Regions from separate parts of the Citrobacter sp. MNAZ 1397 genome, predicted to be linked through region 2. Evidence: predicted binding sites of a transcription regulator. Region 2 holds the regulator's gene; each other region holds the start of a gene.

What was found. Region 2 encodes CRP, which controls carbon source genes, mostly activating them, when cyclic AMP is high. Its sites were predicted from a motif close to ATGTGANNNNNNTCACAT; they were not measured.
Region 1: a site for CRP is predicted at 8,064-8,081, ahead of L2097_RS01265 (YfcZ/YiiS family protein). Genes of this name have one in related genera too.
Region 3: a site for CRP is predicted at 8,305-8,322, ahead of L2097_RS06065 (iron-containing alcohol dehydrogenase). Genes of this name have one in related genera too.

What each region holds. Positions count from the first base shown of each region.
Region 1 is NZ_JAKIVH010000001.1:301,613-311,759, reverse strand. Features, by position in the region: gene mepA (penicillin-insensitive murein endopeptidase) at 1-522, opposite strand, end outside; gene aroC (chorismate synthase) at 526-1,611, opposite strand; gene prmB (50S ribosomal protein L3 N(5)-glutamine methyltransferase) at 1,647-2,579, opposite strand; gene smrB (endonuclease SmrB) at 2,743-3,294, shown strand; gene sixA (phosphohistidine phosphatase SixA) at 3,360-3,845, opposite strand; gene fadJ (fatty acid oxidation complex subunit alpha FadJ) at 4,055-6,202, opposite strand; gene fadI (acetyl-CoA C-acyltransferase FadI) at 6,202-7,512, opposite strand; gene L2097_RS01265 (YfcZ/YiiS family protein) at 7,676-7,960, opposite strand; gene fadL (long-chain fatty acid transporter FadL) at 8,331-9,659, shown strand; gene mlaA (phospholipid-binding lipoprotein MlaA) at 9,706-10,147, opposite strand, start outside.
Region 2 is NZ_JAKIVH010000003.1:421,642-431,788, forward strand. Features, by position in the region: gene argD (bifunctional acetylornithine/succinyldiaminopimelate transaminase) at 1-279, shown strand, start outside; gene L2097_RS19170 (YccS/YhfK family putative transporter) at 276-2,354, opposite strand; gene crp (cAMP-activated global transcriptional regulator CRP) at 2,408-3,040, opposite strand; gene L2097_RS19180 (OsmC family protein) at 3,350-3,754, shown strand; gene L2097_RS19185 (phosphoribulokinase) at 3,855-4,724, opposite strand; gene L2097_RS19190 (YheU family protein) at 4,776-4,994, opposite strand; gene L2097_RS19195 (hydrolase) at 4,995-6,011, opposite strand; gene L2097_RS19200 (NUDIX hydrolase) at 6,102-6,821, opposite strand; gene prs (ribose-phosphate diphosphokinase) at 7,014-7,874, shown strand; gene L2097_RS19210 (nicotinate phosphoribosyltransferase) at 7,888-9,378, shown strand; gene mdcA (malonate decarboxylase subunit alpha) at 9,689-10,147, shown strand, end outside.
Region 3 is NZ_JAKIVH010000001.1:1,292,014-1,302,160, forward strand. Features, by position in the region: gene L2097_RS06025 (MarC family NAAT transporter) at 1-28, shown strand, start outside; gene L2097_RS06030 (sugar transporter) at 132-1,334, opposite strand; gene L2097_RS06035 (PhzF family phenazine biosynthesis protein) at 1,505-2,299, shown strand; gene L2097_RS06040 (SDR family NAD(P)-dependent oxidoreductase) at 2,352-3,029, opposite strand; gene L2097_RS06045 (NanQ anomerase/TabA/YiaL family protein) at 3,032-3,502, opposite strand; gene L2097_RS06050 (sialidase family protein) at 3,499-4,662, opposite strand; gene L2097_RS06055 (sodium:solute symporter family protein) at 4,664-6,082, opposite strand; gene L2097_RS06060 (dihydrodipicolinate synthase family protein) at 6,158-7,042, opposite strand; gene L2097_RS06065 (iron-containing alcohol dehydrogenase) at 7,064-8,203, opposite strand; gene dtnK (D-threonate kinase) at 8,379-9,614, shown strand; gene L2097_RS06075 (D-threonate 4-phosphate dehydrogenase) at 9,607-10,147, shown strand, end outside.

The DNA.
Region 1 (10,147 bases), on a different contig from region 2:
CGTCACATCATTATCTTTCGCCGCCAGCTTAATGAGGCTGGTAATTTCGGGTTTCCATAACGAAGGCACTACCTGCTTGCCATCGCTGGAAACCAAATCCAGTGCCTGCGGTTTTAACAATTGCGCTGCGGTCCAGCGTGCTTTTGGCAGTTGCAGAAAAATGTCCACATCCAGCCCCGTCTGGTGACTGGCGTGACCGCCGTTAAAACGTCCGCCGGCCGGCATACCCATATCGCCCACCAGCACTGTCCCAAGCCCCAGGTTATGCACCTGATTACCCAGACGCTGAATAAACAGAATCAGGTCCGGATGACCAAAGTAGCGTCGCTGATCGGTACGCATCACCTGATAGGTATCGGATTGCAGCGGCAGTTCATGCGCGCCAACAATACAGCCATTCGAGAAGGCGCCGATCGATTGCGTTGCGCCCGCAACTGGATGGGTGATTTTCTGCCAGGGCGTTGCCGCCTGGCAGGTCAGCGTTGCGAAAAACGCCAGCAGCGCAATTGCAATTCTTTTCATTGGTTACCAGCGAGGAATAGTGGTCGTCACATCGCCATTTTGCGCACGCTGACGCATAAAATGGTCCATCAGCACAATGGCCAGCATCGCTTCGGCGATCGGTACCGCGCGAATACCGACACACGGGTCGTGACGTCCTTTGGTAATCATCTCTACTTCTTCGCCAAAGCGATTAATCGTGCGCCCCGACACGGTAATGCTTGAGGTCGGTTTCAGTGCGATATGGGTAACGATCTGCTGCCCGCTGCTGATACCGCCCAGAATGCCGCCCGCGTGGTTGCTCTGAAAACCGTCTTTGGTGATTTCATCGCGATTCTGGCTACCGCGCAGGTTGATCACGCCAAAGCCGTCGCCAATCTCAACGCCTTTAACCGCGTTGATGCTCATCATCGCATGGGCGATATCGGCATCCAGACGATCAAATACCGGCTCACCGAGGCCTGCCGGCACACCGTCCGCCACAACAGTGACTTTCGCGCCGATCGAGTCGCCCTCTTTTTTAAGCCCGCGCATCAGTTCGTCCAGCGCGTCGATTTTGTCCGGATCCGGGCAGAAGAACGGATTCTGTTCGACCTGTTCCCAGTCTTTCATCTCCAGCGGAATATCCCCCATCTGGGTCAGACAGCCACGGATCACGATGCCGAATTTATGCGCGAGGAATTTTTTGGCAATTGCCCCAGCCGCCACACGCATTGCGGTTTCACGAGCCGAGGAACGGCCACCGCCACGATAGTCGCGCAGGCCATATTTTTGCTCGTAAGTGTAATCAGCATGCCCCGGACGGAACACATCTTTGATTGCGCTGTAATCCTGGGAGCGCTGATCGGTATTCTCAATCAGCAGGCCGATGCTGGTACCGGTGGTCACGCCTTCAAACACGCCGGAGAGAATTTTCACCTGATCCGGCTCACGGCGTTGGGTGGTATAGCGTGAGGTTCCGGGGCGGCGTCGATCCAGGTCATGCTGGAGGTCGGCTTCGGTCAGTGGAATGCCCGGCGGTACACCATCGACGATGCAGCCCAGCGCGATGCCGTGCGATTCGCCGAAGGTCGTTACGCGAAAGAGTTGTCCAATAGTATTTCCTGCCATCACGGCTCCGTTGTCGTCGTTATGTTATTAGCGTTTTAATCTTTATAAATGCTGAAATGTTGCTGTGCGGCCAGCAACTGCGCTTTGGTCAGCATGAAGACACCGTCACCGCCATTATCAAATTCAAGCCAGGTGAACGGCACATCCGGATATTGTTCCATCAGATGTACCATGCTGTTGCCCACTTCACAAATGAGCACACCATTATCGGTAAGGTAATCCGCCGCACACGCCAGAATGCGGCGCGTCAGTTTCAGACCGTCGCTACCGGAGGCCAGCCCCAGCTCCGGCTCATGGCGATACTCTGACGGCAGATCAGACATATCCTCTTCATCAACATACGGCGGGTTGGTCACAATCAGGTCGTACTGCACTTTCGGCAGGTCACGGAACAGGTCGGAGCGAATCGGCGTGACGTGATGAATCAGCCCGTGGTCTTCAATGTTGTGTTCTGTTACCGCCAGCGCATCCGGGGAGATGTCCACCGCGTCCACTTCCGCCTCCGGGAAGGCGTAAGCGCAGGCAATGGCGATACAGCCGCTACCGGTACACATATCCAGAATGTGCTGCGGTTGTCCGTCGATAAGGCCGGCGAAGTGGTTATTGATCAGTTCACCAATCGGCGAGCGCGGCACCAGTACGCGCTCATCAACGTAAAACTCATGGCCGCAGAACCAGGCTTTATTGGTGAGATAGGCAACCGGGATACGTTCATTGACGCGGCGAATGACGCGCTCAACGATACGGTGACGTTCGCTGGAGGTCAGGCGCGCGTTGCGCATCTCTTCCGGTATATCCAGCGGCAGGTAAAGGGTTGGCAATACCAGTTGTACGGCTTCATCCCACGGGTTATCCGTACCGTGACCGTACCAGATATTTGCCGCGCTGAATCGGCTTACCGACCAGCGCAACATGTCCTGAATGGTATGCAGTTCACTTACTGCTTCATCAACGAAAATTTTATCCATCTTATCCTCCAGGACACGCTCGCAAGAAATTCGGCGGCTAGTTTGCCATGAAGACGGCGATAAATCAGCATTGTCGCTTCGCGTCGCGGCCTAAAAATGCATTTTGCTGAACAGCAGGGAGCGAGTCGGGTACACTAAAAGAAATAAAAGATGAGATGCGCAGATGAAAAAGAAACCATCGCTTAGCGAGGAGGAGCAGACGCTGTTCCGACAATTGATGACCGGCACGCGTCAAATAAAACAGGATACGGTAGTGCACCGCCCGACACGTAAAAAAATCACTGAGGTTCCGGTGAAGCGCCTGTTGTCGGAGCAGGCAGATAACAGCCATTATTTCTCTGATGAATTTCAGCCATTGCTGAATACCGAAGGGCCGGTGAAGTATGTGCGCGACGATGTCAGCCATTTTGAACTCAAGAAGATCCGCCGCGGTGATTATTCCCCGGATCTGTTTCTTGACCTGCACGGCTTAACGCAGCTACAGGCCAAGCAGGAACTGGGGGCGCTGATCGCCGCCTGCCGACGTGAACATGTCTTTTGCGCCTGCGTCATGCACGGGCACGGTAAACATATCCTTAAGCAACAGACGCCTCTCTGGCTGGCACAGCATCCGCATGTAATGGCGTTTCACCAGGCTCCCAAAGAGTACGGTGGCGATGCTGCGATACTGGTGTTGATTGAAGTCGAAGAGTGGCAGCCGCCAGAGCTTCCCTGAACGCAACGGACAGACAGAAACGTAAAAAGCCGCACAAGTGCGGCTTTTTTTCACGGTCCGGCGAATCAGATTGCTTTTGGCATTCTCAGGTTGCAGGGACTCATTTGCCAGTTGTAAACGCCTTTACCGCTCTCATCCAGCGTCACGCTGGCAATCGCGGAGGTGGTAAACATTGGCGGTGTTTCACCCGGGCAAAGCTCGGACACCAGATAACCCACCAACGGCAGGTGAGAAATCACCAGCACGGAAGAGGTACCTTCGTTTGCCAGCGCCTGGAGATAGGCACTGACCAGACCAACATCACCACAAGGGGTCAGTTCGGGCAGGACATCCACGTTGTCGGGCAGGTTCATGCATTCACCCACCTCACTTAGCGTCTGTTCAGCACGAAGAAACGGGCTGACCAGAACACGTTCGACATCCACTTTTTGACCTTTCAGCCAGGTTGCCATCTGACGCGATTCGTCACAACCACAAGGGGTTAAGGGACGAACTGAGTCGCTGGCTGCATCGAGGGCTGCATCGCCGTGACGCATGATAAAAACTTGCATATTGCACCGCTTTTGTTAACCAGAAGCATTAACACTCCCCGCGTGAACAGTTCCATTACGACAGGAAATATCAATGGCCGGGCATTTTGCCTGATCCATTCGATGAATGAAACGCTGTTTTTTACCTCAATGGCGTAAGTATAGTCAATGACTGTTTACAAAATAACCATCGCTGTTTCATTTAAAGCTGGATTTACCCTTTTTTGACCTTAACTTACAAAATCAGTTTCCTTCTTGCCCCAAAAAGTTTCGCCTCGTTCAGCCATTTGTAACAAAAGCTGACAAGGAGCAAAACGTTCCCCATAAAGCGAAGCCAGGCGCTGTAGAGTTGCGACAATATCACCCGCGCCAAGGGTATCCATATAGCGGAACGGGCCGCCCAGGAAAGGCGGAAAACCGATGCCAAACACCGCGCCAATATCACCATCGCGCGGGCTGCGGATCACCTTCTCGGCGAAGCAGCGTGCAGCCTCGTTAAGCATCATCATGACGCATCGTTCGGCAATCTGTTCTGCCGATAATTTGCCTGTGCCAGAAGCCCCCACAAGCGGGTAAATTGCCGGGTCAGGCTGTTTCTTGCTTTTACGCCCTTTCTTACCGTAAAGATAGAAACCACGCTCATTTTTTCTGCCTTTGCGATCGTCATTCAATATTGCAGAAACGACGCTTGCAGGGGCGCTAAAACGGTCACCGTAGGCAGCCTCCAGCACAGGGATAATTTTGGTCCCCGTGTCGATGCCCACCTCATCCAGAAGTTGGATAGGGCCGACAGGAAAGCCAAATTTTACCAGCGCTTTATCGATATTCTCGATACGTTCCCCTTCGCTCAGCAGTCGCATCGCTTCGCTCATATAAGGCGCCAGAATACGGTTCACGTAAAAACCCGCTTTGTCCGCCACGACAATCGGCGTTTTACCCTGCTTCTTGGCCAGTTTCACCACTGTCGAAATGGTCTGTTCATCGGTGCCGGCATGGGGAATAACTTCCACCAATGGCATCTTCTCCACCGGGCTAAAAAAATGTAATCCGATAACGTTACCGGGGCGCGCCGCTTTGGCAGCAATATCGCCGATGGGCAACGAAGAAGTGTTGGAGGCAAAAATGGTCTGCGGCGCGCACTGTGCTTCAACCTCCGCGACCATCTGTTGCTTAAGGTTCAAATCTTCGAAAACGGCCTCGATAACCACATCCCGATGGGAAAAACCGCTGTAGTCCGTGGTACCGGAAATGCGGGCCATTTGCGCGTCACGTTCAGCAGATTTGAGATGGCGGCGACGCACCTTTTTATCAAGCTGTTCCCAGCTATATTTCAGCGCGTGGTTAATACCTTTCGGATTAATATCTTTTATGCGAACAGGAAGGTTACCCTTCCCTGCCGTCACGTAGGCAATTCCGCCGCCCATCAACCCGCCACCGAGAATACCGACAGCACGAAGCGGACCGGCCGCAACCGGGCTGCCAGGGTCTTTTTTTACCTCAGTGCTGATAAAGAAAATATGCCGTAGCGCCTGTGATTGCGGCGTCATTGCCAGCTGACCAAACGCGCGCGCCTCCGCATCATAGCCACTGCTACTGCCCTGACTTAAACCCGTTTCGATAACATTCAAAATACGGGTCGTCGCGGGGTAATTGCCCTGGGTTTTTTGCTCTGTTTTTTTTGCGACCATGCGGAATAACAGCGCACGTACCAGCGGCCCGGCCAGCAGGCGTTCACGTACCGGCAGGCTGCGGCTGGCAGGACGACCTTGTGTAGCAAGCTCTGCGGCGGCATCCAGCAAGATAGAAACCGGCACGACATCATCCACCAGCCCCGCTTTTAACGCCTGACGCGCGCGCAGTTGCTTACCAGTAAGGATCATCTCCAGCGCGGTGCTTACTCCGACCAGACGCGGCAGTCGCTGGGTACCGCCGGAACCAGGCAACAGCCCAAGCTGAACTTCAGGCAGCCCTAAGACCGTCTTCGCATCATCGGTACAAATACGGCGGTGACAGGCTAATGCCAGTTCCAGCCCGCCGCCCAGGCATGGACCATGAATGGCGGCGATCACCGGGATCGACAGAGCGTGGATCTCGGCCATGATCTGTTGCCCCTGGCGCGCCAGATCTTCGGCCTCTTTGGCCGTTTTGCAGCGATCAATCATATTGATGTCCGCACCGGCGATAAAATTATCTGGTTTTGCGGAAATGAACACCACGCCACGTATCTGTTTATTTTCGCGGATTTGTTTGAGAATGGCGCGAACCTGGCTGCCAAACTCGGCTTTTAGCGTGTTCATCTTTTCGCCGGGAACATCAATGCTGACAACGGCAACATTGTCCGGGCGGACACTGAGTGTAAATGCTGAGGTCATCTCCATTATTCGGCCTCCAGAACCATAGCTGCCCCAAGCCCACCTGCGGCACAGGCAGTGACCAGACCAAATCCACCGCCGCGTCTGCGCAGTTCATGCAAGGTTTGGGTGATCATCCGCGCCCCGGTCGCCGCAAAGGGATGCCCGTAAGCAATCGATCCCCCCAACACGTTAAATTTGCTGTCATCCACCTCGCCCGTTGCCTGTGTCCGGCCTAATACATTGCGGGCAAAGCGCTCGCTGGCCATCAGTTTCAGGTTGGTCAGGGTTTGCGATGCAAACGCTTCGTGCATATCCAGTAAGGTTAAATCCGCCATCGTCAGCCCCGCCCTGTCGAGTGCCAGCGGCGTCGCCCAGGCGGGCCCCAGCAACATGTCCTGCTGTACGTCAATGGCGGTGAAGGCATAACTTCGCAGGTATCCCAAAGGCTGCAAACCCAGCTCTTTCGCCCGCGACTCGGTCATCAGGATCACCGCTGCCGCACCATCGGTGAGTGGCGTGCTGTTCGCGGCGGTCACAGTACCGTGTCGGCGATCAAAGGCCGGACGCAGTTTGGCATAGTCCGCGAGGCTGGAGTTTTGCCGGACATTATTGTCCTGGGTTATCGGTTCGCGAAAAGGTGGTGCATAGGCGGTCATCACTTCATCCGCCAGCTTGCCTTCCGCCCAGGCCTGTGCCGCATACTGGTGAGAACGATGGGCTAACGCATCCTGTTCCTGACGCGTGATGCCGTAGGTTTTCGCCATCTGCTCTGCGGTATCCCCCATGCGTAAACCGGTGGAATATTCTGCCACCGCAGGCGGCACTGGCAAGAGATCACGTAGCCGTAAACGGGAGAAGAGCTTTAGTTTTTGTCCTGCACTGCGGGCTTTGTTGGCATCGACCAACACACGTGCCAGTTTTTTGCTCACGCCGATGGGCAATACAGAAGAAGAATCAGCACCACCCGCGATACCCGCGCGAATCGTCCCCGCCATCAGGCTTTCGGCAACGTTTGCTACGGCCTGGAAACTGGTGGCGCAGGCGCGGCTCACACTGTAGGCATCGGTATGCACACTCATGCCCGTTCCTAGTACGATTTCTCTTGCGATATTAGGGGCTTCCGGCATTTGCACCACCTGGCCAAAAACCAGTTGTTCAATGATTTCCGGCGGGATTTCACTTCGGGCAAGGAGCTCGCCCACCACCATTTTGCCAAGATCGATAGCCGGGACACCGTGAAATACCGTTGCCTGACGGGCAAATGGCGTACGTAATCCACTGACAATGGCGATGCGGTCGCCCTGACGGGTGACAAGCGGTAATGCCTGACTCATAACACTCCCCTGTTAACAGCATGATGCACTAGTGGTCTGACCTGATAACAGTCTTAACTAATTATTTACATTTAGCCAATGAGGGAAAGAAAAAAGTGGGAGGTAAAACACAGAGATGATTGAAAAAAACGCTCCCGCAGAAGCAGGAGCGCAGGCAGGAAGATTAACGCAGACCCAGCTGGAAAATCAGGGTTTCCGCTTCGCAAGCAAAAACAAAATCGATATCCAGACGCACACCGCCGTCAACCTCAGTGAACGTCGAAGTGATTTGGCATGGATCTGACTCTACGCCACGCGCGCGCGCCGTCAGCGCAGCCAGTGTCTCTTCTGCATCGGTGCGGTTTGTGAACACACGGCTATAAGAGGCGGTGCAATCGGAGTTGTCCATGATGGTACCAACATCCATACAGCAGCAAACCGGGGTTTCATCAGCACTGCATTTACTCATTGTGATTTCCTCTGAATTCGCACCCAAGGTGCCAAATAAACGTTGTGCATATTTTACCCCCCTCAATAACCTGTCTCCAGTCGATAATGTGAGGAAAGTCCCTAAGTGACCGAAATCACACTTAAAAATGATCCAGAACAAAAACCACCCATAATCATGAGCGACGCTGGCCGCAATTTTGCCACGCAGATCCCGTTTCGAAGATCACAATTGAAAAATTTTATATACAAGCTTGCAACATTTCCTCTGGTCAGACCTATACTCTCGCCACTGGTCTGATTTCTATGACGTACCGCAGACCCTACACTTCGCGCTCCTGTTACACCACGTAACATAGTTTAAATAAAAATAACCGGATGAGGTTTTGGTCATGAGCCAGAAAAACCTGTTTACCAAATCTGCACTCGCAGTTGCAGTGGCAATCGTCTCAACCCAGGCCTGGTCCGCAGGCTTCCAGCTCAACGAATTTTCTTCTTCTGGTCTTGGCCGCGCTTATTCCGGCGAAGGCGCAATTGCAGATGATGCGGGCAACGCCAGCCGCAACCCTGCTCTGATTATGATGTTTGACCGTCCGACGTTCTCCGCTGGCGCTATTTTCGTTGATCCGGGTGTTGATATTTCAGGCACATCACCATCAGGTGCCAGCCTGGATTCGAAAAACATCGCGCCAACAGCATGGGTTCCAAACCTGCACTTCGTCGCACCAATCAATGATCAGTTTGGCTGGGGCGCGTCCATTACCTCTAACTACGGTTTAGCGACCGAGTTTAATAGCGACTACGCGGCAGGCGCATATGCCGGCAAAACAGACCTGGAAACCCTGAACCTGAACCTCAGCGGTGCTTATCGTCTGAATAACCACTGGAGTTTCGGCCTGGGCTTTGATGCGGTATACGCCAAAGCGAAGATTGAGCGTTACGCAGGCGATCTGGGCAGAATCGTTGCGGGTTCAGGCGCGTTGCCACCGATTCCGGGTCTGGCGCAGCAGGTTGCAGGTATCCCGGCTGATACGCAGATAGCTTATCTGAAAGGTGATGAGTGGGGCTTTGGCTGGAACGCCGGTATTCTTTACGAAATCGATAAAAACAACCGTTACGGCTTAACCTACCGTTCTGAGGTGAAAGTCGACTTTGATGGTGATTACAAGAGCAGCCTGCCTTCGGCCTATAACCAAATCCTCGGCAACTTCGGTCTGCCAATGGGCACCAATGGCCGTACAACCGGTGGTTCTCTGACCCTGAACCTGCCGGAGATGTGGGAAATCTCAGGTTATAACCGCGTTGCGCCGCAATGGGCTATCCACTACAGCATGGCCTATACCAGCTGGAGTCAGTTCCAGGAGCTGAAAGCGACAAACAGCAACGGCCAGACCCTGTTCTATAAAGATGAAAGCTTTAAAGACTCTTACCGTATCGCACTGGGTACCACCTACTATATGGACGATAACTGGACCTTCCGTACCGGTATCGCCTTTGATGACAGCCCGGTTCCGGCAGACAAACGTTCTATCTCCATTCCGGATCAGGACCGTTTCTGGCTGAGCGCAGGTACCACGTATGCGTTCAACAAAGATGCGTCTGTGGATGTCGGCGTATCCTATATGCACGGTCAGAAAGTGAACTTCCAGGAAGGCCCGTACAAATTTAGCTCAGAAGGGCGTGCGTGGCTGTATGGCGCGAACTTTAACTACGCATTCTGATTTATCGCAGGCATAAAAAAGGTGAGCTTCGTGCTCACCTTTTCGTTTATTCGGAATCGATTTCCTTGAGGTCGCCCTGAATCGCCTGAGCATTCGGGTTATCCTGCGGCTTGAGCTTACCGCCATTGGCGATAAAGTCATGACGCTGGAAGTAGGCTTCACGCACCATGATGTACGGGTCGGAAGACTGACGCAGCAGGCCGTCGGAATCCAGCAACTGAGCACGTGTTTCAATGCCTTCCACCGTCCATTTACCGACCGACAGCGGCCAGGTCAGCCAGGACAGCACCGGATAGAGCGTATCCGCCATATCACCGCCATCTTCACGTAGCGTAAAGCTGCCGTAGAAAGGCAACTGCATATAAGGCCCATAGCCAACGCCATAATGACCCAGAGTGCTACCAAAACGGTGCGGCTCAACGCGCTGCAATTTCGGGTTCGACATACCGGCCACATCCATCAGGCCACCCATACCCAGTAAGGTGTTG
Region 2 (10,147 bases):
CGCGAACTGTTCGTCAAACATCTGCAAGACATCAACGCGCAGTACGACCTGTTCAGCGAAATTCGCGGCATGGGTCTGCTGGTCGGTGCGGAGCTGAAACCGCAGTACAAAGGCCGCGCGCGCGATTTCCTCTACGCTGCGGCGAATGAAGGGCTGATGGTACTTAATGCCGGTCCTGATGTGATGCGTTTTGCGCCGTCGCTTATCATTGAAGAGAGTGATATCGAAGAAGGGATGCAGCGCTTCGCGAAAGCAGTTGCCAAAGTGATTAACATTTAAGGTCGCAAGCGGCGAGTTAACCAAATGCCGTGATGTGGACGCTGACGCCATGCCACCGACGAAATGGTGTGCATGGTGTTCAGATGCCCCAGGATCCGCTGCAGATGTTGTTCCAGCGTGCTCATAGGGCCATGCGTCATGCTCTCCGGCGCCTCCAGAATATTCACATCCCCTGAACTTCCCGGACCATCATACTCCAGACGCTGCTGACAACGTTGCAGGGCAATTTCGCATGACTGCAGGTAACGCTGTGCCAGATCCGGCGTGAGCATAGTGTGTTCCCGCGCCAGCGTCGTCATCGCATTAATATGTTCGACAATAAACTGACTGTGCGTGACCCACAGTTTCATGTCCGCCAGGTAGCGCGTATCAAAGCCAGGCTCCTGCATGGCCTGATTAAGCGAGTTAAAGAGCGCATTGTGCGCCTGGTTTACCCGCATGCGCTGCCAGGCCAGCGGAGTCGGCTGAGGATCATCGCTCAGGATCAGACGAATGGCGTCCTGGTAGGTTTCCAGCGCGTCATGAGCATTTTTTCGCAGCAGGCCGCTTTGCCATTGAGGCCACAGCCAGACCATACCGCCAAAGGCAATCAGGCAGCCAATCAGCGTATCGATAAGACGGGCAACGATAAACTGGTCGCCATTCAGGGTGAGCAACTGGAGCGTATATACCGCGGTGAGGGTAAAGCCCACCATCGCCCAGCCGTAGCTTTTGCGGATAATCAGATAGCTTACCAGCGTCACGATCAGCATCGCGGTCAACGTGAAACCTTCCGGTACGTGGTAGTGCAGTGTCGCGCCGGCAATGATCAACCCGGCCAGGGTGCCTGCCGCCCGGTGCAGAATGCGTACCCGTGTCGCACCATACCCGTTTTGCGTAACAAACATTACCGTCATCATTATCCAGTAGGGTTTAGGAAGATGCAGCGCACTGCCCATCAGGCTGGCAATACTGAGCATGACGCTAATGCGTGCCGCATTACGCAAGGCGGAAGATTTCAACGAGAGATAACTTTTGAGGGCCGGGATCAGGGGCAAGCGACGCTGCTTCTCTGCCATCAGATCGCGTATATAGAGCGGGCGCTGGGTACGCAGCACACGGGCTATCTGGCTGAAATGCCAGGCGCAAAACTGCCCAACCGGGTTATCCGGGTGCTGGCGGGCAATTTTCTCCAGCGCGCCAATTTGTTTATCCATATTGAAGCGTTTGGGGTAGCGATGATAAAGAATATCATCGGCGATAACCCGTAACCGCGCGGCAACGGTTTGCGCATTCCAGCGGATAACCTCTTCGGCATGGCTGCGTTCTACCAGTTCCTGGACTTCCTGCGGTTGATGCAGACTAACGGCAATGTGTTCCTGTAAGTCCAGAGCGACCTGGAAAACGCGGCGTAACCGCTTGTAGTCGTTGTTATTATTCGCCGCCAGCATATGCAACTGTTGATAACACTGGCTGATCATATCCACCGCCTTTTGCTGACGTGTCAGCAGCGGGGGGAGGGCTTTTTCTGGATCGACATGTTGCGTCAGCAGGCTGTATTTCGCTTCGCAATAGTCCGCCAACTGGCGATACAGCAGGCTCAATGATTCACGTAGCGGTTGCTCCCGCCATAGCCAGAACCAGAAGGCGTTAAACGCGCCGTACCACAGGGTACCGAACCCATAAATCAGCAATGGTTCCCAGACAGGCATATTTCCGGCGAGGCTTAACGTGAAGATAGCGGCGATAAGCGAGGCGGGCAGCAGGCGTCCGTGAAGCGCGCTGATTTCTGCCGTTACGCCCAGGATAAGGGTCAGACCCGTCAAAATGATCGGCAGGGGGAGCGCTTGCGCCAGAAGCAGTTGTACTGCAAGGCTGCTACCCGCAAAAAGCGAACCGCCGATGATCAGACGTTTAAAAAAGCGTTTGTGTGGTGTATCCAGACCCGCAATATTGCAACAGGCGGGAACGAGTGAGAAAAGCAGCCCCTGCTGTAAATGGCCCAGAATGAGTCCGACAGCCACAGGAAGGCATAACACCAGCGTTTGTCGCAGTGCATAGTTGATTTCGGGGTGATAAATCAGCCTGCGCCACATGGGGAAGAGAGACAAAAACGGCGCATCGTTAAGGGCGATGCGCCGCTTGAGAATTAACGTGTACCGTACACGACGATGGTTTTACCGTGCGCGGAGATCAGGTTTTGATCTTCCAGCATTTTCAGGATACGACCAACGGTTTCGCGGGAGCAACCGACGATCTGACCAATTTCCTGACGGGTAATTTTAATTTGCATACCGTCCGGGTGGGTCATTGCATCCGGCTGTTTTGCCAGATTCAGCAGCGTCTGTGCGATACGGCCTGTCACATCAAGGAAGGCGAGGTTACCGACTTTTTCTGAGGTGACCTGCAGACGACGCGCCATCTGGGAAGACAAACGCATCAGGATATCCGGGTTCACCTGAATTAACTGGCGGAATTTTTTGTAGGAGATTTCGGCCACTTCACAAGCGGTTTTGGCGCGTACCCATGCACTACGCTCCTGACCCTCTTCGAACAGACCCAGTTCACCGATAAAATCTCCCTGGTTAAGGTAAGAGAGGATCATCTCTTTACCTTCTTCATCCTTGATTAGCACAGCCACTGAGCCTTTGACGATGTAATACAACGTTTCCGCTTTTTCACCCTGGTGAATCAGCGTGCTCTTCGACGGGTACTTATGAATGTGGCAATGAGACAAGAACCATTCGAGAGTCGGGTCTGTTTGCGGTTTGCCAAGCACCATGCGCGGTTATCCTCTGTTATAAGCTGGCTCCAGACGCTGGATTCACATATCGCGTCCGGGGTTGCAATCTATCTTCCCCATACCTGGGAAGTGGACCGTCAGACATGCCTGCGGCCTGTAATATGTGATGTCCTCTGCATACATGCATAACGTCAATGTATCACTGTAGCATCCCGATTGTTTTAGCATAGCTTTTGTCGCCTGTCTCCTGGTGTCTCGCTTCAGCTTGACGCAGGTCGCCTTCCGTTGCGCGTTTTCTTATGTACGCGTAATCTGTAAAGAAAATTGTAACTCCGGAGTGAATTAAAAATGCAAGCTCGTGTGAAATGGGTAGAAGGTTTAACGTTCCTTGGCGAGTCTGCGTCCGGGCACCAGATCCTGATGGATGGTAACTCAGGCGACAAAGCCCCCAGCCCGATGGAAATGGTGCTGATGGCGGCGGGGGGATGCAGCGCTATCGATGTTGTCTCTATCTTGCAAAAAGGCCGTCACGATGTGAAAGACTGCGAAGTGAAGCTGACATCGGAGCGCCGCGAGGAGGCTCCGCGTCTGTTTACGCATATCAATTTGCACTTTATCGTGACCGGCAAAGAGCTGAAAGAAGCGGCTGTATCGCGTGCGGTGGATCTCTCTGCTGAGAAATATTGCTCCGTGGCATTAATGCTGGAGAAGGCGGTGAAAATCACGCACTCGTATGAAGTGATTGAGGCCTGAGAACGCAGGCCGGATAAGCGAAGCGCATCAGGCGTTTTCCCCGGTGGCGCTGCGTGCCGGGATACCCTGGCGGGAGCCGATGTTGCGTCCCGCCGGAAGGCTATTGAATCTTCTTCCCTTCCATCAGCCGCTGTACCAGCGGCGTCATGATAAGCTCCATCGCCAGCCCCATTTTTCCGCCCGGCACCACCAGCGTGTTCATGTGCGAAATGAATGACCCCTGGAGCATTGCCAGCAACCAGGGATAGTCGATCCCTTCCAGATTACGAAAATGAATAACCACCAGGCTTTCATCCAGCGAGGGGATCACTTTAGCGGCGAACGGGTTGGAGGTATCTACCGTCGGCACACGCTGGAAGTTGATATGGGTGCGGGAAAACTGGGGAGTAAGGAAGTTGATATAATCTTCCATCGAACGCACCACTGAATCCATTACCGCCTCACGGGAATGGCCGCGCTCACTGGTATCACGCACCAGCTTTTGAATCCACTCAAGGTTAACGATCGGAACCACGCCCACCAGCAGATCGACATGGCGGGCGACATCATGCTGTGGCGTCACCACGCCGCCGTGTAACCCTTCATAAAAAAGCACATCTGTTGGCTCTGGCAAGGGTTGCCAGGGGGTGAAAGTGCCGGGAACCTGATTCCAGGGAACGGCTTCATCATAGGTATGCAGATATTTTCGCGCCTGGCCTTTACCGGTTTGTCCGTACTCAATAAACGTCTGTTCCAGCAGCCCGAAGTCATTCGCTTCCGGGCCAAAATAGCTGATATGTCGGCCTAAATCCCGGGCTTTACGGATTGCCATGTCCATCTCAGGGCGGGTATAGCGGTGAAAACTGTCACCTTCGACCTCGGCGGCATGCAAATTCAGTTGAGCAAAGATTTTGCGAAACGCGAGGCTGGTGGTAGTGGTTCCCGCACCGCTGGAACCTGTTACGGCAATAACCGGATGTTTAGCGGACATAGCAGCTCCCTGAGTAACCCATTGTTGTAAACGAAGCCAGCCGTCAGTGCGTTACTCGTGAAACTGCGAGCGCGGCATAATGTTGACGGTTTCGTGCAGTTCTGACCACACCAGCACGGCTTCGCCGTTTTTCAGTTGCCGTCTCACATCGGCGACCTTTTGTTCGAGTGAGCGCTCATGTTCACCATAATCGGTGCCTTCACGCAAGACAAAGCTTTCAATCAGGTTGTCGAGCGTCTCAGGCGCCAGATCCTGCCAGGGAATAATCATTTAGCTTTCCAGATAAGTGTGCAGCCAGTCGGGGATGCGCTTTTCCAGCCACATTTCCGGGCGCAGTAACGTGCCGCCCACAAACCCCACGTGACCGCCATGTTCGGTGAGTTGATATTCTATTGACGGTGGTAATGTCTGCATATCGGGGATCACATTTTGATCCATAAAGGGATCGTCTTTCGCATGGATGATCAACGTTGGTTTGCTGATTTTATTCAGCAGCGGCATAGCACTGCACTGACGGTAATAGTCAATCGCATCGGCAAAGCCATGGATGCGCGCCGTAATCGCATCATCAAAATCGCGCAGACGACGCAGACGTTTCAATTGTGGCAAATCAACAGGTAAAGATCCTGGATAGGCTTTTAATTTGCGCGACGCGTTGGCTTTCAGCAAGTTGAGCAGGTAGTGTTGATACACCCGCGAAAAGCCGGTTTCGATATGGGCGCTGCATGCTTCCAGCACAAAGGGGGCAGAGACAATCACTGCGGCATCGAGGGGGACGCGATTTTCCTCTTTGGCCAGCAGACAGGCCAGCATATTGCCGCCCAGCGAATAGCCCACCGCGGCGGTGGGGACCCGGCCAAATTCCCGTTGCAACCAGTGCAAAAACCAGGTGCCGTCTTCGGTTTCGCCGGAGTGGTAGATACGGTTAAGACGGTTAGGTTCACCGCTGCAGCCACGAAAATGCATCACCACGCCCAGCCAGCCGCGCGCTTTTGCCGCTTCTATCAGTCCATGAGCATAAGGACTGTGCAGGCTACCTTCCAGCCCGTGAAAGACCACCAGACGCGGTTTATGTTTTGCCTGCGCAGGGTCTTCGCTCCAGGCGAGATCCACAAAATCGCCATCGGGCAGTTCCAGGCGCTGCCAGGTCGGAGTAAAGCCCAGTTTCCGGCGGATCAGTCGCGGTAGCATGGTCTGGAAATGCGGATTGCTTCCACCGCGTAGTGGGCGGAAGGTGGAAGAATCATCCGCCATTTCCGGGAATCGTGAAGGTGTAATTTCAGCCATAGTACAGAACAATAGAATCAAGAATGGGACAACTATAGCCGCACGATGTTGCGCCGTTTTTTCATTTCGCGGGACATCGCGCAGGCTATATTAATCCGTCAGTAAATTTCGGGAAAAGAGATGAATATCGACATCCGGCTTACGGCGCCATACGCGCGCTTTTCGCGCACCAGTCGCTACGCTCTCGCCTGTCTCTTCAAACATACCTGAGGCCTCAAATCGGCGAATCAGGCTTTTTCGCTGGATAGGCTGGCCGAGAATAATCTCCGTCGCCTCCTGCAATTGCGTCTGGGTAAACGTATCAGGCAAACAATAAACTGGCAGTAAAGAGTACATCGTTTTCTGCCGTAACCGTTGTAGCGCAGTCTGAATGATTTCCCGATGATCGAAGGCCAGATCGATATCATCCAGCCCGGTTACCGGCATCCATTTGGCATCGCTCACGCTGGCGATATGCGGTGCGCAGGCGACCCAGGAGATTAACGCATACCAGGCGATGGTCAGACTCCAGCCACGGGGATCGCGTTTTGCCCCGGAAAAAGTATCCAGTTGTTCCAGCCAGGAAGGAGAGACGCCGGTTTTCTCTGTCAGCTTACGTAATGCCGTGGCTCGCGTGGAGTCGTCCTGTTCCATATCAATAAACCCGCCAGGCAGGCCCCAGCGTCCCCGTTGCGGGTGACTCGCACGTTTTACCAGTAAAACGCGAAGTGCCTTCTCATGCAGTGTGAACAGCACACTGTCTACCGTCACCAGGGGTGAAGGGAACCGGCTGGCATCATAAGAATCCAGATACTCTGCTTCGCTGATCATCGCTTACTCGCCTTATTAAACACGCCCCAAGTTTATCAGCCCACCCAAAGGCGGCAAGTTAACTTTTATTTCATTAAATATCATGCGCTTAATTATGTGGTTGCCGAATGATAAAAAAATCGCTTGCCAATAAGTGTCTCATAGACAATATTATAAGTGTCTTAAGGACATTAATTAATGGTGAGGTGAATCATGACCAGCAAAATTAAGTTAACACTTGATAATCAACCGATTGAAATCGAACGAGGTGTCTTTCCCGACGGCGCGGTATGGCTGAGAGTGATGAGTGAACTGCCGCGTTTTGCTCAGGTTATGCGGGTTCGCGTTGCCGCTATGCGCGATATGAATGATTTCATGCTGTTAGCCCAACTCACTGATGCCGTGCGTCATGTTACCGACATCGCCGTAAGCCATCTTGAACTGGCCTGGTTACCCTGGGCGCGTCAGGACCGACACATGGTTAGCGGCGACAGTTTTGCGCTCAAAGTATTCGCTAACCAGTTGAACGTGCTGAATTTCGATAAAGTTTTTCTGCTGGATCCGCACAGCGACGCAGCCGCAGCGGCCATCAACAACAGTGTGGTGATTGCTCAGGAAGAGTGCCTGATGAAAAGCGAAACCCTGCGTCAGGCAATACGTGCAGGCAAATTAATGCTGGTGGCACCCGATGCCGGGGCATTGAAGAAAATTCATAACGTGGCAAAAGCCAGCGGGGCGCGGGATTACGCCATCCTCACGAAAGAGCGTGATGTTACAACGGGTAACCTGACTGGCTTTGCGCTCGTTTCTGGCGATGTGGCAGGTAAAGATGTACTGATCGTGGATGATCTTTGCGATGCGGGCGGTACCTTTATCGGCTCCGCTCAGGTACTTCGCGATGCCGGCGCGCGCAGCGTGAGTTTATATGTTACCCACGGCGTGTTTTCTAAAGGGGTCGAGAACCTGCTGCACAATGGTATTGACGCCATTTATACCACCACCTCGTTTGCTTCTTCTGAGCTTCGCGAACCTCGCGTTGAGTTTATCGACATCGACACCATTTTTTGCGCTTAAGGGATATAACACCATGAAAATGAACCCCATTCTGGCTATCGACGGTTACAAAGTGTCCCACCGTGTGCAGTACCCGCAAGGGACTACGCAGGTGTACTCCAACTTTACGCCGCGCAGCGATCGCTTTTTCTCCTCTCCCGTGGCGGACGGCAAGCTGGTGTTTTTTGGGTTGCAGGGCTTTTTACGGTGGTTTATGGTCGATTTGTTCAATGAGGCCTTTTTTGCCCGCCCACAAGAAGATGTGGTGAATGAATACAAAGCGGTAATGGACAGCTACCTCGGCAAAGACGCCGTGCCGGTGGACCATATTCGCGCACTGCACAATTTGGGCTATCTGCCTCTGCACATTAAATCTCTTGATGAGGGCAGCACCGTACCCATGAAAGTGCCGGTACTGACCATCACGAATACCCGTGACGAGTTCTTCTGGCTGGTTAACTACCTTGAGACTGTGCTTTCCGCTGAATTGTGGAAAGCCTCCACCAACGCCACGATTGCGCACCATTACCGTAAAGTCTGCGAACAGTGGGCGGTAAAAACCTGCAGTGATATGTCGCATCTTGATTTCCAGTGCCACGACTTTTCCTTCCGCGGCATGGCGGGCCTCCAGGATACGATGCAGGCCGGCGCCGGGCATCTGTTGAGTTTTAAAGGTACCGACAGCATTCCTTCGTTGCTCTACGCCCGTGACCACTACACCGCCGGTGAAGACTATTTTATCGGCGCGAGCATTCCGGCCACCGAGCACAGCGTGATGTGTATGGGCGAGAAGGAGCAAGAAATTGAAACTTTCCGCCGCTTGATAGTCGATCTCTATCCGCAGGGCTTTGTCTCAATTGTCTCGGATACCTGGGATTACTGGCGGGTGATGACGGAATACACCCGTGAACTGAAACAGATAATCCTCGCTCGTGAAGGGCGCGTGGTGTTCCGCCCGGATAGCGGGGACCCGGTTGAGATCCTGTGTGGCACCGGGGCGGATGATGATACGCGTGGCGATCGCAGCCCGGAAGAGAAGGGCTCCGTTGAAGTGCTGTGGGAGATTTTTGGTGGCACGGTGAATGAAAAGGGCTACAAAGTGCTCGATCCGCACGTTGGCCTGATTTACGGCGATTCCATTACCCTTGCGCGTGCCGACGAGATCCTGCGCCGCCTGGAAGCCAAAGGTTTTGCCAGCTCAAACGTGGTCTTCGGGGTGGGTTCCTTTACCTATCAGTACAACACGCGCGACACATTCGGGTTTGCCATGAAAGCGACCTGGGGCGCGGTCAACGGTAAAGGGCGGATGATCTTCAAAGAGCCGAAGACTGACAGCGGCCTGAAACGTTCGGCGCGCGGGCTGTTACGGGTAGAAAGGGATGCGCAGGGTGAACTGCAACTGCATGATGAACAAACCTGGGAGCAGGAAAAAAACGGGGAACTGAAAACGCGTTTCCTCGACGGCAAATTGTATAACGTTGACCATTTTGAGCAGATTCGCCAGCGCCTGGCTGCGCAGCGCTGAACATAAGGTGAACGGAATGACCACCAGAGCCGCATTTTCCCCCTCACCCTGACCCTCTCCCTCAGGGAGAGGGGACCGAACGTGCGCGCATTTTTATGGCGATCCCTCAGCCCTTCCGGGGGCGCATTGTGCCCCCTGTGTACTACAGATTTCCTCCCTTAAAATGATCCTCGTCACAAATCATCACTTTGATTATTACTCTCAGGCTAACAATCGTCTTTGATCCTTAATTGATGCCTTTCTCACCAGCGCGCACACTTTATTCAGTGTTAAGCAAATCAAAATGATTCGCTGAATCAGGAGGTTAATAATGTTATCTGGACAAACACCAGAACGGGTCTGGAACACGCGGCGCACGGAAAAACAGCGCCGCCTGGCCTCCGTCCCCGTACAGGGTAAGGTGCTGCCGACCGACGATCTGGTCGCCATGCTGGAAAAACTGCTCGCCCCGGGCGACAAAGTGGTACTGGAAGGGAATAACCAAAAACAGGCTGATTTTCTTTCCCGCGCGCTGGCGTCGGTCAACCCGCAAAAAGTCCACGACCTGCATATGATCATGCCAAGCGTCGGGCGCAGCGAGCATCTGGATATCTTCGAAAAAGGTATTGCCCGCAAGCTGGACTTCTCCTTCTCCGGCACACAAAGCCTGCGTATCTCGCAACTGCTGGAAGACGGCCTGCTGGAAATTGGTGCTATTCATACCTACATCGAGCTTTACTCCCGTCTGTATGTGGATCTGTCGCCCAATGTGGCGCTGATTGCCGGTTAC
Region 3 (10,147 bases), on a different contig from region 2:
CATTGCAACCTACCACGCTACGGCCTGATGCGACCGCGTGAGAGCGGCCAACAGCCCGTGATGACTGAGACGGGACGAGGAGAAGAACCCGTCAGCGGGTTGCGAAACGACAACCCGCTGACGGTGAGGCATTACAGAGTGTGCGGTTGCTGTCTTTCTTCTGCTGATACCGGCCAGCGCCGGAAAATCACGACCGACCAGACCAGCGCGGCCAGCGCAGGAATAGCACCCGCATAGCCAATGGCTGACATCGACCACTGCAGGCTGATTTGGTTACCGACCAGCGCGCCTGCGCCAATCCCGATATTGAAAATTCCCGAGAACAGTGACATGGCCACATCGGTCGCATCCGGTGCCAGCGCCAGGACTTTCACCTGCATACCGAGGCCGATAATCATAATTGCGATACCCCAGAAAATGCTCAGCACGGCCAGGTTTATCTCACTGCCTGCCGCAGGGCGTAGCAACAACAGCGAAATAACCAGCAGGCCAATCGCGCCGCTGATAAGGCCGGAGGCATGTTTATTGCCCAGTTTGCCAAACAGCACGCTACCGAGGATCCCCGCACCGCCGAGTATCAGCAGCAACAAGGTCGCGAAATTACCGCTGAGGCCCGCCACCGTCTGCACGAACGGTTCGATATAGCTGTAGGCGGTGTAGTGGGCGGTAACCACAATGACCGTCAGCAAATAAATGGACAACAGTGCCGGGCGACGGAACAGTTCAGGCAGACTACGCAGTGAACCTGAGTGCTCACTGGGCAGTTTCGGCAACAGTTTAATCAGACACAGCAGAGTAACCAGCGCGCCAAAGCCGATGGCGAAGAAGGTCGTACGCCAGCCAAAATATTGGCCGACGACGCGACCAATCGGAATACCCAGCACCATCGCCAGCGCGGTACCGGTAGCGATAAGGCTCAGCGCCTGCGCGCGTTTACCTGCCGGGGCCAGTCGTATTGCGAGCGACGCGGTGATGGACCAGAAAATCGCATGGGCGAAAGCAATACCAATGCGGCTGATTACCAGCACATGGAAATTCCACGCCAGGAAGGAGAGGACATGACTGCCAATAAACAAAACGAACAGGCCAATCAGCAGCTTGCGACGCTCTACCTGGCTGGTCAGCAGCATAAACGGCAGTGACATCAGCGCCACAACCCAGGCGTAGATCGTCAGCATGATACCGACCTGCGGGGTTTCCATATTGAAACTTTGCGCGATGTCCGACAGCAGCCCCACAGGCACGAACTCAGTAGTGTTGAAAATGAACGCGGCAATGGCAAGCGTAACCACCCGAAGCCACGCGACTTTTCGTGAAACCATTTGTGTTGTCATATCTTTTGGGATCGGTTGCAGGGGAAGAATATGGGCAGATCTTAGATCTAATTCTGCTCAAAATACAAACTTTTTGTGATCAATGTCTCATTTTTAATTGGGGCACAACGTTGTCAGTTGAAACAAAAAGCAATACAAGAGAAAAACAAAGGAAAACAAGAGGAAAGGCTATGCACACAATCGACTTCTATATGGTGGACGCGTTTAGCGACCATACGTTTGGCGGTAATGCCGCCGCAGTTTGTCCGCTAACGGAATGGTTGCCGGATGATGTGTTGTTGAAAATGGCACAGCAACACAACCAGTCTGAGACGGCGTTCTTTGTTCGTAACGACGACGGCTTTGAGCTGCGCTGGTTTACCACGCAGTACGAAATCAACCTTTGCGGGCATGCCACGCTTGCCGCCGCGCACGTGATTTTTGAATACCTGGACTACCCCGATACACACATTAACTTTACTACCCGTTTTGTTGGCCCGCTTATCGTAAGCCGCAAAGGCGACTGGCTGACCCTGGACTTCCCGGCCTGGCAGACAGAACGGGTGGCAGCACCGCCTGCGCTGCTGTTTGAAACACTGGGTATCACCCAGGCCAAAGAGGTACGCGTGGCGCGCGATTATATGGTGGTGCTGGAAAACCAGCAGCAGGTTGAAGCGGTGACCCCTGACATCGCCGCGATGATCCCTTTAAAGAAAATGGTCTGTATTACCGCGCCAGGCGACAAGCATGATTTTGTCAGTCGCTTTTTCTGTCCGGGCGAATCGGTGCCGGAAGATCCGGTAACCGGCTCGACCCACAGCATGCTGATTCCATACTGGGCGGATAAACTCGGTAAATCCGTTTTGCAGGCACGTCAACTTTCAGCCCGTGGCGGTGAACTGCGCTGCGAAGCGCGTGGCGAAAGGGTATTGATTGGCGGTCAGGCAACCACCTATCTGATAGGTAAAGTCTACTTGCGCGGCTGAATACAAGCGTAGATGAGAAATTAAGACGGGTGACAGTGTCACCCGTCTTTCGTTACTTAAGCGATGCGCCGCCACAGATCACCAATTCCTGACCGGTAATGGCCGCCGCCTCTGGTGACAGGACAAATCCTACCAGTGCTGCCACTTCCTCAGGCGAAATCAATCGTCCAATGGGCGGCATAGTGGGCGGCGAGCTTGCGCGTCCGGGCGCACTGAGCATCGGCGTTTGTGTCGCCCCAGGAGCGACCACGTTGGCGGTGATCCCCCTCGGCGCCAGTTCTGCTGCCCAACTGCGCACCATGCCCACCAGCGCCGCCTTGGTGGCAACATACTGCGATCGTCCCGATGCACCGCGCGACGTCCGGCTGCCAATGACCACTATCCTGCCTCCGGACGCCATCTGTGGGGCAAAGTGATTGATCAGCGTCTCCGCCGCCAGCACATGCAATTGCCACAACCGCTGACTGACCTCAGGTGTTAACTCGCCAAGCGGTGCTGAGGCCATCATTCCGGCGGCATGGATGACTGCATGAGGCTCAGCCAGGGTGGTCAGCACCTCTCGCAGCGCCGCGCCGTCACTGAGATCGACACATATGCTGTTAAATCCCGTGTTGTCACGCTTGACGTTTGAACGGCTAAGCCCGGTGACATTCCATCCCTGATTGAGCAGACGGCTGACAATAGCCTCGCCAATTCCGGAACTTGCACCAGTTACGATTGCGTGTGGCATATTTATACCTCCAGCAGCGCACGCGGAACTTTAAACACTGCTTTGCGGATCGTCATTGGTTCTGCCGCCGCGCACAGCGCCTGATGCGGTTCGCCCGGCAAGAATACGGCAAAATCACCCGCCTGCAGCAGCATACTGACCGGTAGCTCGGCGGTGGTGGTGATAAAGAGATCCGGCTTACGCTCCTCATCGGTTGCCAGCGGCACGTACTGCGTGCCGGCACAAATGAGCTCTTCACCCGTCAGCAGCACTTGAATATCCGCCCACTGGTGGTGATATTCCGTATGACGGATTTCACGCCGTTGCGTATTGGCCGGGCCGACGGTACAGAACCACTCTGCCCCCGGTAGCTGAAAACGCCCATCGTCGCGCGCCTGCAATGCGTCGAATGCGCACTGAGGAAGCGCCAGAATATCGCGCAACACCGCAGGCAACCCTGCCTGCGGCAGGGCGTTAAGATTGCCAAAAATCACACTGACTCCTTAATCCATTCCGGCGATACGCGAACGTATTTAATCGCCTGGCGGAAATAGGTATAAGCGATATGCAAACTGCCGTCCGCTCCCTGTTTGATGCTCGGGTAGGAGAACTCGCGATTTAGTTTTTCCTGTGAGTTATTGGTCATGCAATAGCCGTCACCTTCGTCCAGATGACGCTGCCAAGGCCAGCTTTTCCCACCGTCAGGTGAGATAGCCACGGTCATCGGCGCACGCGGTGCACCCCAGAATGCGCTGCGACCGCTGGTTACTTCCGGCTCTTTGCGTCCATCGCCATCGTCAATTTCGTCATACAGCGAGGCACGGCGTTCCAGCGCCCCGGCGGCACTCATGTAGTTAAACACCAGCGCCAGATTGCCGTCCGCCAGGGTCGTGACCTGAATGGACGAATTGTTGTTTGGCAAGGTCGTCGGTTCCGGCACAGACCAGCTTTCACCATCGTCGGTCGACTGGCTGTAATAGATGTTATCCGCCCAGCGACTGCGGAAAAGCGCAACCAGGGTGCCGTTGTGCAGTGCGGTGATGTTCATATGCACACAGCCGAGGCTTTCCGGAACCTCCACATCGCGCCAGGTTTTCCCCTGATCGGCGGAGATTTTTACCGCGCTGATATCATCATTACCGACCCACTTCTCACCCGGTTTGGTGCGGCAATAGAAGACCGGCAGCAGCCAGTTACCATTTTCCAGCACGGTGATCGGCTGGCGAATAAACGTGCCTGGCTTATCGAGCAGTGTGGCAATTTCGCCCCAACTGACACCAAGGTCGGTCGACTGGCGATAGCGGACGATTGCCGTGTCCTGGTTGCCGGAGATCTGCGCGGTCCACATCAACCACAGTACGTTATCCGGGGCGAGGAACAGTACCGGGTTTTGCTCGGAACGACTGGCATCGTCAGACAGTTTGACCGCCTCACTCCAGCTGTCGCAGCCTGCTACGAGGCGTGAGCTCCACACGGAAATATCCGCAACGCCTTCCTGGGTGCCGCCAAACCAGACGCACATCAGCGTGCCATCAGGCAGCGGCAGAATGTTGGCCGCGTGGTTTTGCGGGCAGGGCGAGGGCAGCATCGCGCTGATGACACGTGCATCTTCTTGCTGACGTAATACGCCATCGCGATTAACAGTAACGGACATATCAAACTCCACTATTTTGTACAGGTGTTGGTGCTTTCGTTTTCGCGTGCGCTTTGTTCGGGATAATTCGGTCCAGGACCATAATCACCGCCGGGGTAATCAGCGCGATATACATGTTGTTGATACCGAACGGGTCGCCCAGCACATACCACAGTGATGTCACAACACAGGAGCCAATCAGGCCGGCGTTCGCGCCACGGGTGCTTTTAAAGAACGGGGCGTAGAAAGCAATCACTGCAACCACCGTGATGGACAGACGGATCGCTCGGGTAAAGAACGACAGTTTCAGCACTTCCGGGACCAGCAGCACGAAAATCAGCGGCAGGAAACCAATCAATAAAGATAACCAGCGCGTGGCTTTAAATTCTTGCTCCGGTGTCGGGTTACGGTAAGGGACATAGAAATCTTTCACCACCAGCGAGGCGATAGCCAGCGCAACGGTACTGACGCTCACGAAAATAGAAGCAACAAGTGACGTTGTCACAAGTCCGGCAATCCATGGGTTCATATCCTGCAGGAAAATCGGCATCGCATACAGGCTGTTAATTTCTGGGTGCAGATATTTTGCCGCGACGCCGATAACGGCAATCGCCAGCGCAATCGGCATACAGAAGAAAAATGCTATCCAGGTGGAACGTTTCGCCGATTGCACATCTTTGGTCGAACAGATGGCCTGAATCACGAACTGGGTACAGAAAATAGACCCGATAGTCCCAATCAACCAGGCGAAAATAGTGCTGGCACCGAAGTTACCATCCCAGGTCCAGTAGAAGTCCGGCATTTTCTGAACCATCGGGGTGAAACCACCGGTTTTGTAGAGTGCAAAACCCATGATGACCAGAATACCGAAGTACTTAAGCGCACTGTGCAGCAGGGTAACCCAGGCCACGCCTTTCATGCCGCCGTAGGCAAAGTAGAAGGTACTGACGATGGCGGTAATAAAGGCGGCCACCGGCAGGCTCACTTTCAACACTGTAGAAATCGCCGCCGCGCCGCTCACGTAGTTGCCGACATTCACCAGCAGCAATGCGTAGATCATGATGATAGAAATGATGTTCTTGGTGCTGTTGCCGTACTTCTCTGCAATTGCGCCGGAGATGGTGATTTTGCCGGTGTTATAAATGCGTTTGACCAGCAGCAGGCCAAACAATGGGAAACCGATAGCCGCACCCAGAACTGACCATGAGGCGGCAATCCCGCCTTCGAAGGCGGCCTGTGCGGTACCGACAGTTGATTTCGCGCCAATGTATTCAGACATTAATAAGATACCAACGATAAAGGCCGGCATCGCGCGGGAGCCTTCCATAAAGTCGCCGGAGTTTTTACTGCGTAAACGGAACGTAAGCCAGGTGGTAAAGACGATATAGGCAATGACTATACCGACAATGATCAGGGTATCTTGTGAAGTAAACGTGTTCATCTTTGCCTCTCTTTGGGGCGAGTGAAGCCAGGGCACCTGAGGTGCCCAATATTCTAATGACGAATGAAAAACGCCTTAACGCACGTACTGCGTTACGATCTGGCGAATTTGCAGCTGTTGTTCTTCGGTAAATGAAACGGCATAACGACTTTCGCCGACGTTATAGCCCATAAGTTGCACTGCTTTTTTAACCGCCGCCGGAGAGAACCCTACGCTATAGAGATCGGTACGCAGACCGGTGACATTTTCTTGTGCCTGACGGGAGCCTTCCACGTCGCCAGCCCTGAAATGCGACCAAATGGCATTGATTTCTTTTGGTGCGACGTTCGCAAGACCAGAGATACAGGCAGAACATCCTTCCACGAATCCCCGGTGAATCAGGGAGTCCGGTCCATTCAGGACATCGAAATTCTCGATATCTTTAACGGCGTTCAGAAATCCACTCAGGCTTTCATAGCTGCCTGCGCTGTCCTTAATGCCAATAATGTTCGGATGTTCCGCCAACACGCGGACAGTCTGTGGTTCAAGGGTATTCCCGGTGCGGGCAGGGATGTTGTACAGAAATACCGGTACGCTGAGGGCATCCGCGACGGCGGTATAATGGGTAATTAATTCGTTTTGTTTTAAGGGGACAAAATAGGGGGTGATCACGGAAACCGCGTCGACGCCCAGTTTTTCAATCTGTTTACCCAGACGGATGGTTTCGCGGGTAGCGATCTCACCAATATGTGCCACCACATTGGCGCGACCGGCCACTTCATCAACGCAGGCTGCGGTGACGGTGATTTTTTCCTGCTCGTTAAGCACAAAAAACTCACCGTTGGTGCCGCCGCAGAAAATGCCGTTTCCGGCCGTCAGTTGGCGATTGACCTGTTCTTTCAGTGACTGAACATTCAATCCACCTTCTGCATCAAAAGGCGTGACGATCGCCGTCAGCACGCCTTCAATTTTCTTACTCATTGCACATCTCTCCGTGATAAATCAGTGAAACAATGTCTGGTAAATCGCCTGCACGGCGCTGTGATCAACCGTGCAAGGGGCGTTATTCATCAAGCGCTTAACGTTCAGGGCGGCATCGGCCAGCGACGGAATATCCGCACGCGGTACCCCCAGCGCTTCCAGGTTGTCCGGCAGATCGAGGCGTTTTACCAGCGCAGCAAAGTAATCCACCAGCGCGTGGGATTTATCCTCATCGCTGAGCGTGGTGTCGGCGTCCGGAACGAGATCCCACACCTGCGCGAATTTTTCGACGGCGTACGGGCGCACCACTTTCATACAGGGGGCCAGCAGAATGGCATTCGCGACACCGTGCGGCAGATGGTATTTGCCACCCAGTGGGTAGGAGAGCGCATGCACCAGATGCGTCCCGGCATGGGTGATTGCCGCACCGCCGTAATAAGAAGCCCATAACATTTCGAGGCGCGCGGTCAGGTTGTGCGGCTCGCTAACGGCGGTTTCGATATTGTGCAGAAGCTTACGCAGACCGGTCAGGGCTACGTTATTGCTCACCGGGTTGGCGATCGTAGCGGTAAAGCATTCAATCAGGTGGCACAGGGCATCAATACCGGTAGAAGAGGCGATATGCGCTGGCATGCTGGTGGTCAATTCCGGCAACAGCGCGACATAATCCGGCAGCAATACCGGAGAGATGATGCCCACTTTGGTGTTCTGTTCCGGGATCGCCAGGATCGCGTTTGGCGTGGCCTCAGATCCGGTCCCTGCGGTGGCCGGAATCAATAAAGAAGGGACGCGTGCGGTCGGTTTTTCCCCGGCGAGCAGGGCGTCAAGGCCGGGTGAGCGAGGATGACAGAGGACCGATAACAGTTTGGTGACATCGAGAACGCTGCCGCCGCCGATACCCACGACCAGATCGAATGCTGAGTCCGGCGAGCCGCCAAGAATACGGGCGACATCATGTTGGCTGGGTTCTGGCGGTACGCTGTCAATAACCTGTACCCGTCGGCCTTCCGCCTGCAGCAGTGTCAGGATCTGTTGCGTTGCGGCAAGTTTGATGACGTTGCTGTCGCTAACCAGTAAGAGTTTATTTTTACCCGTAAGCAATGGCGCGATGGCGGGAATGGCCCCTGCGCCGCTTATCAGGGTGCTGTTTATTGTTACCACAACGTTCTCCTGTCTGTCTTTGTGGTGATTGAAATCAATCATATTTTTTCAATCACGGTCACTGTATGGCATAAATTTATAATTTATTCGCAAATTAAATAAGTTGATCTTGCTCACATATAATCAATTATGATTGAATATAATCATATCCAGAACGTAACGACCCGGAGTAGGGATGAACAAACAAACCTCGGACCAACAAGTGGTCATTCTGGCCGATGACTTCACAGGCGCGAACGATGCGGGCGTGAGCCTGGCGCAGGCAGGGATGCGTGTGGACGTCGTGCTGGAAGCGACATACCAAAGCGATGCGCAGGCGCTCATTTATAACAGCGATAGCCGCGCACTGACGGCGGATGCGGCACAAGAGAAGGTGGCCGCGCTGACTGAAAGCGTATTACGTCAGTATTCGCCGACGTGGCTGGTAAAAAAGATAGATTCCACGCTACGCGGTAATCCGGGAGCCGAAGTGATGGCCATGCAGCAGGTTACGGGGGCGGCGGCGGTGATTATCGCCCCGGCGTTTCCAGCGGCAGGACGCATTACCCGGCAGGGGAAATGCCTGGTAAATGGCGTACTGCTCACCGACACCGAGTTTGCCAGCGATCCGAAAACGCCGATTACCAGCGCGGATGTGGGAGCGCTCTTTATCGGGCATAGCCAGAACATTACCCCCTCACAATTACCCGTCGCGCTCTCACACGCCCGTGCACAAGCACCTGTGCTACTGGTAGTGGATGCGCAAACGGACGCCGATCTGGATGACATCATCACCCATGCTATGCAGGCGAGCGAAAGGCCGTTGCTGGTGGGTTCTGCCGGGCTGTGTGACGCCTTGTCACGCCGTCTGGCGCCGGAAAAACAGGCGGTGGTGCTGGCGGTGGTCGGTTCAATGAGTGAAATCGCTCAAAAACAGGTGCGTACAGCTGCGCAGCATCCTCGCTGTGAACACATCTTTATTGATATCAATGATGTCTTCCAGCCGTCTTCCACCGACTACCGCGCCGCGATTACCACCGCGCTTAACGCGGGCAAACACTGTCTGGTGCATACCTGCCCGGATGAACAGGCGCGCCATCAGGTGGCTGCGCTATGCGAGCGCTGGGGGCTGAGCCGGGCGGAGTGCGGTGAGCGTATTTGTGATTATTTAGGTGCACTGACCCGGGATGTACTGCAGCACAGTACGCCTGACGGACTTTATCTCTCCGGCGGAGATGTGGCGATAGCTGTCGCCAGGGCGCTGGGAGCAAAAGGGTTTCAGATTCGTGGGCGCGCCGCTGAATGCGTGCCCTGGGGATATTTTTCAGGTTGCGAATGGCAACGACCAGTGATGACCAAAGCGGGCGGTTTTGGCGACGAAACCACGTTGCGCAAGGTTTTGTATTTTATTGAGGAGAAGTCGAGTGACTAACATTATTGCCGTAACGATGGGTGATCCTGCGGGGATTGGTCCGGAGATTATTATTAAATCGCTGGTCGAAGGGGAGCTGTCCGGGGCGCCGGTTGTGGTTGTGGGGTGCGCCCAAACGTTCAACCGTATCCTGGCGCTGAACGTGACGCCGCATGCGGAACTGCGCATTATCAACCAGGTCAGCGACGCCCGCTTCGCGCCTGGCGTGATTAACGTGCTCGATGAACCGCTGGCGGATCCGCAGGCGCTGGAACCCGGCAAAGTACAAGCCCAGGCGGGCGATCTGGCCTACCGTTGCGTGCGGCGCGCGACGGAACTGGCGATGGCCGGCGAAGTAAAAGCCATTGCCACCGCACCGCTGAACAAAGAAGCGCTGCACTCAGGTGGTCACCACTATCCGGGTCATACCGAGCTGCTGGCGAAACTGACCAATATTAACGACTATGCGATGGTGCTCTATACCGACAAACTCAAAGTGATTCACGTCACCACTCATATTGCGCTGCGTAAATTCCTTGATACCCTGAATCAGG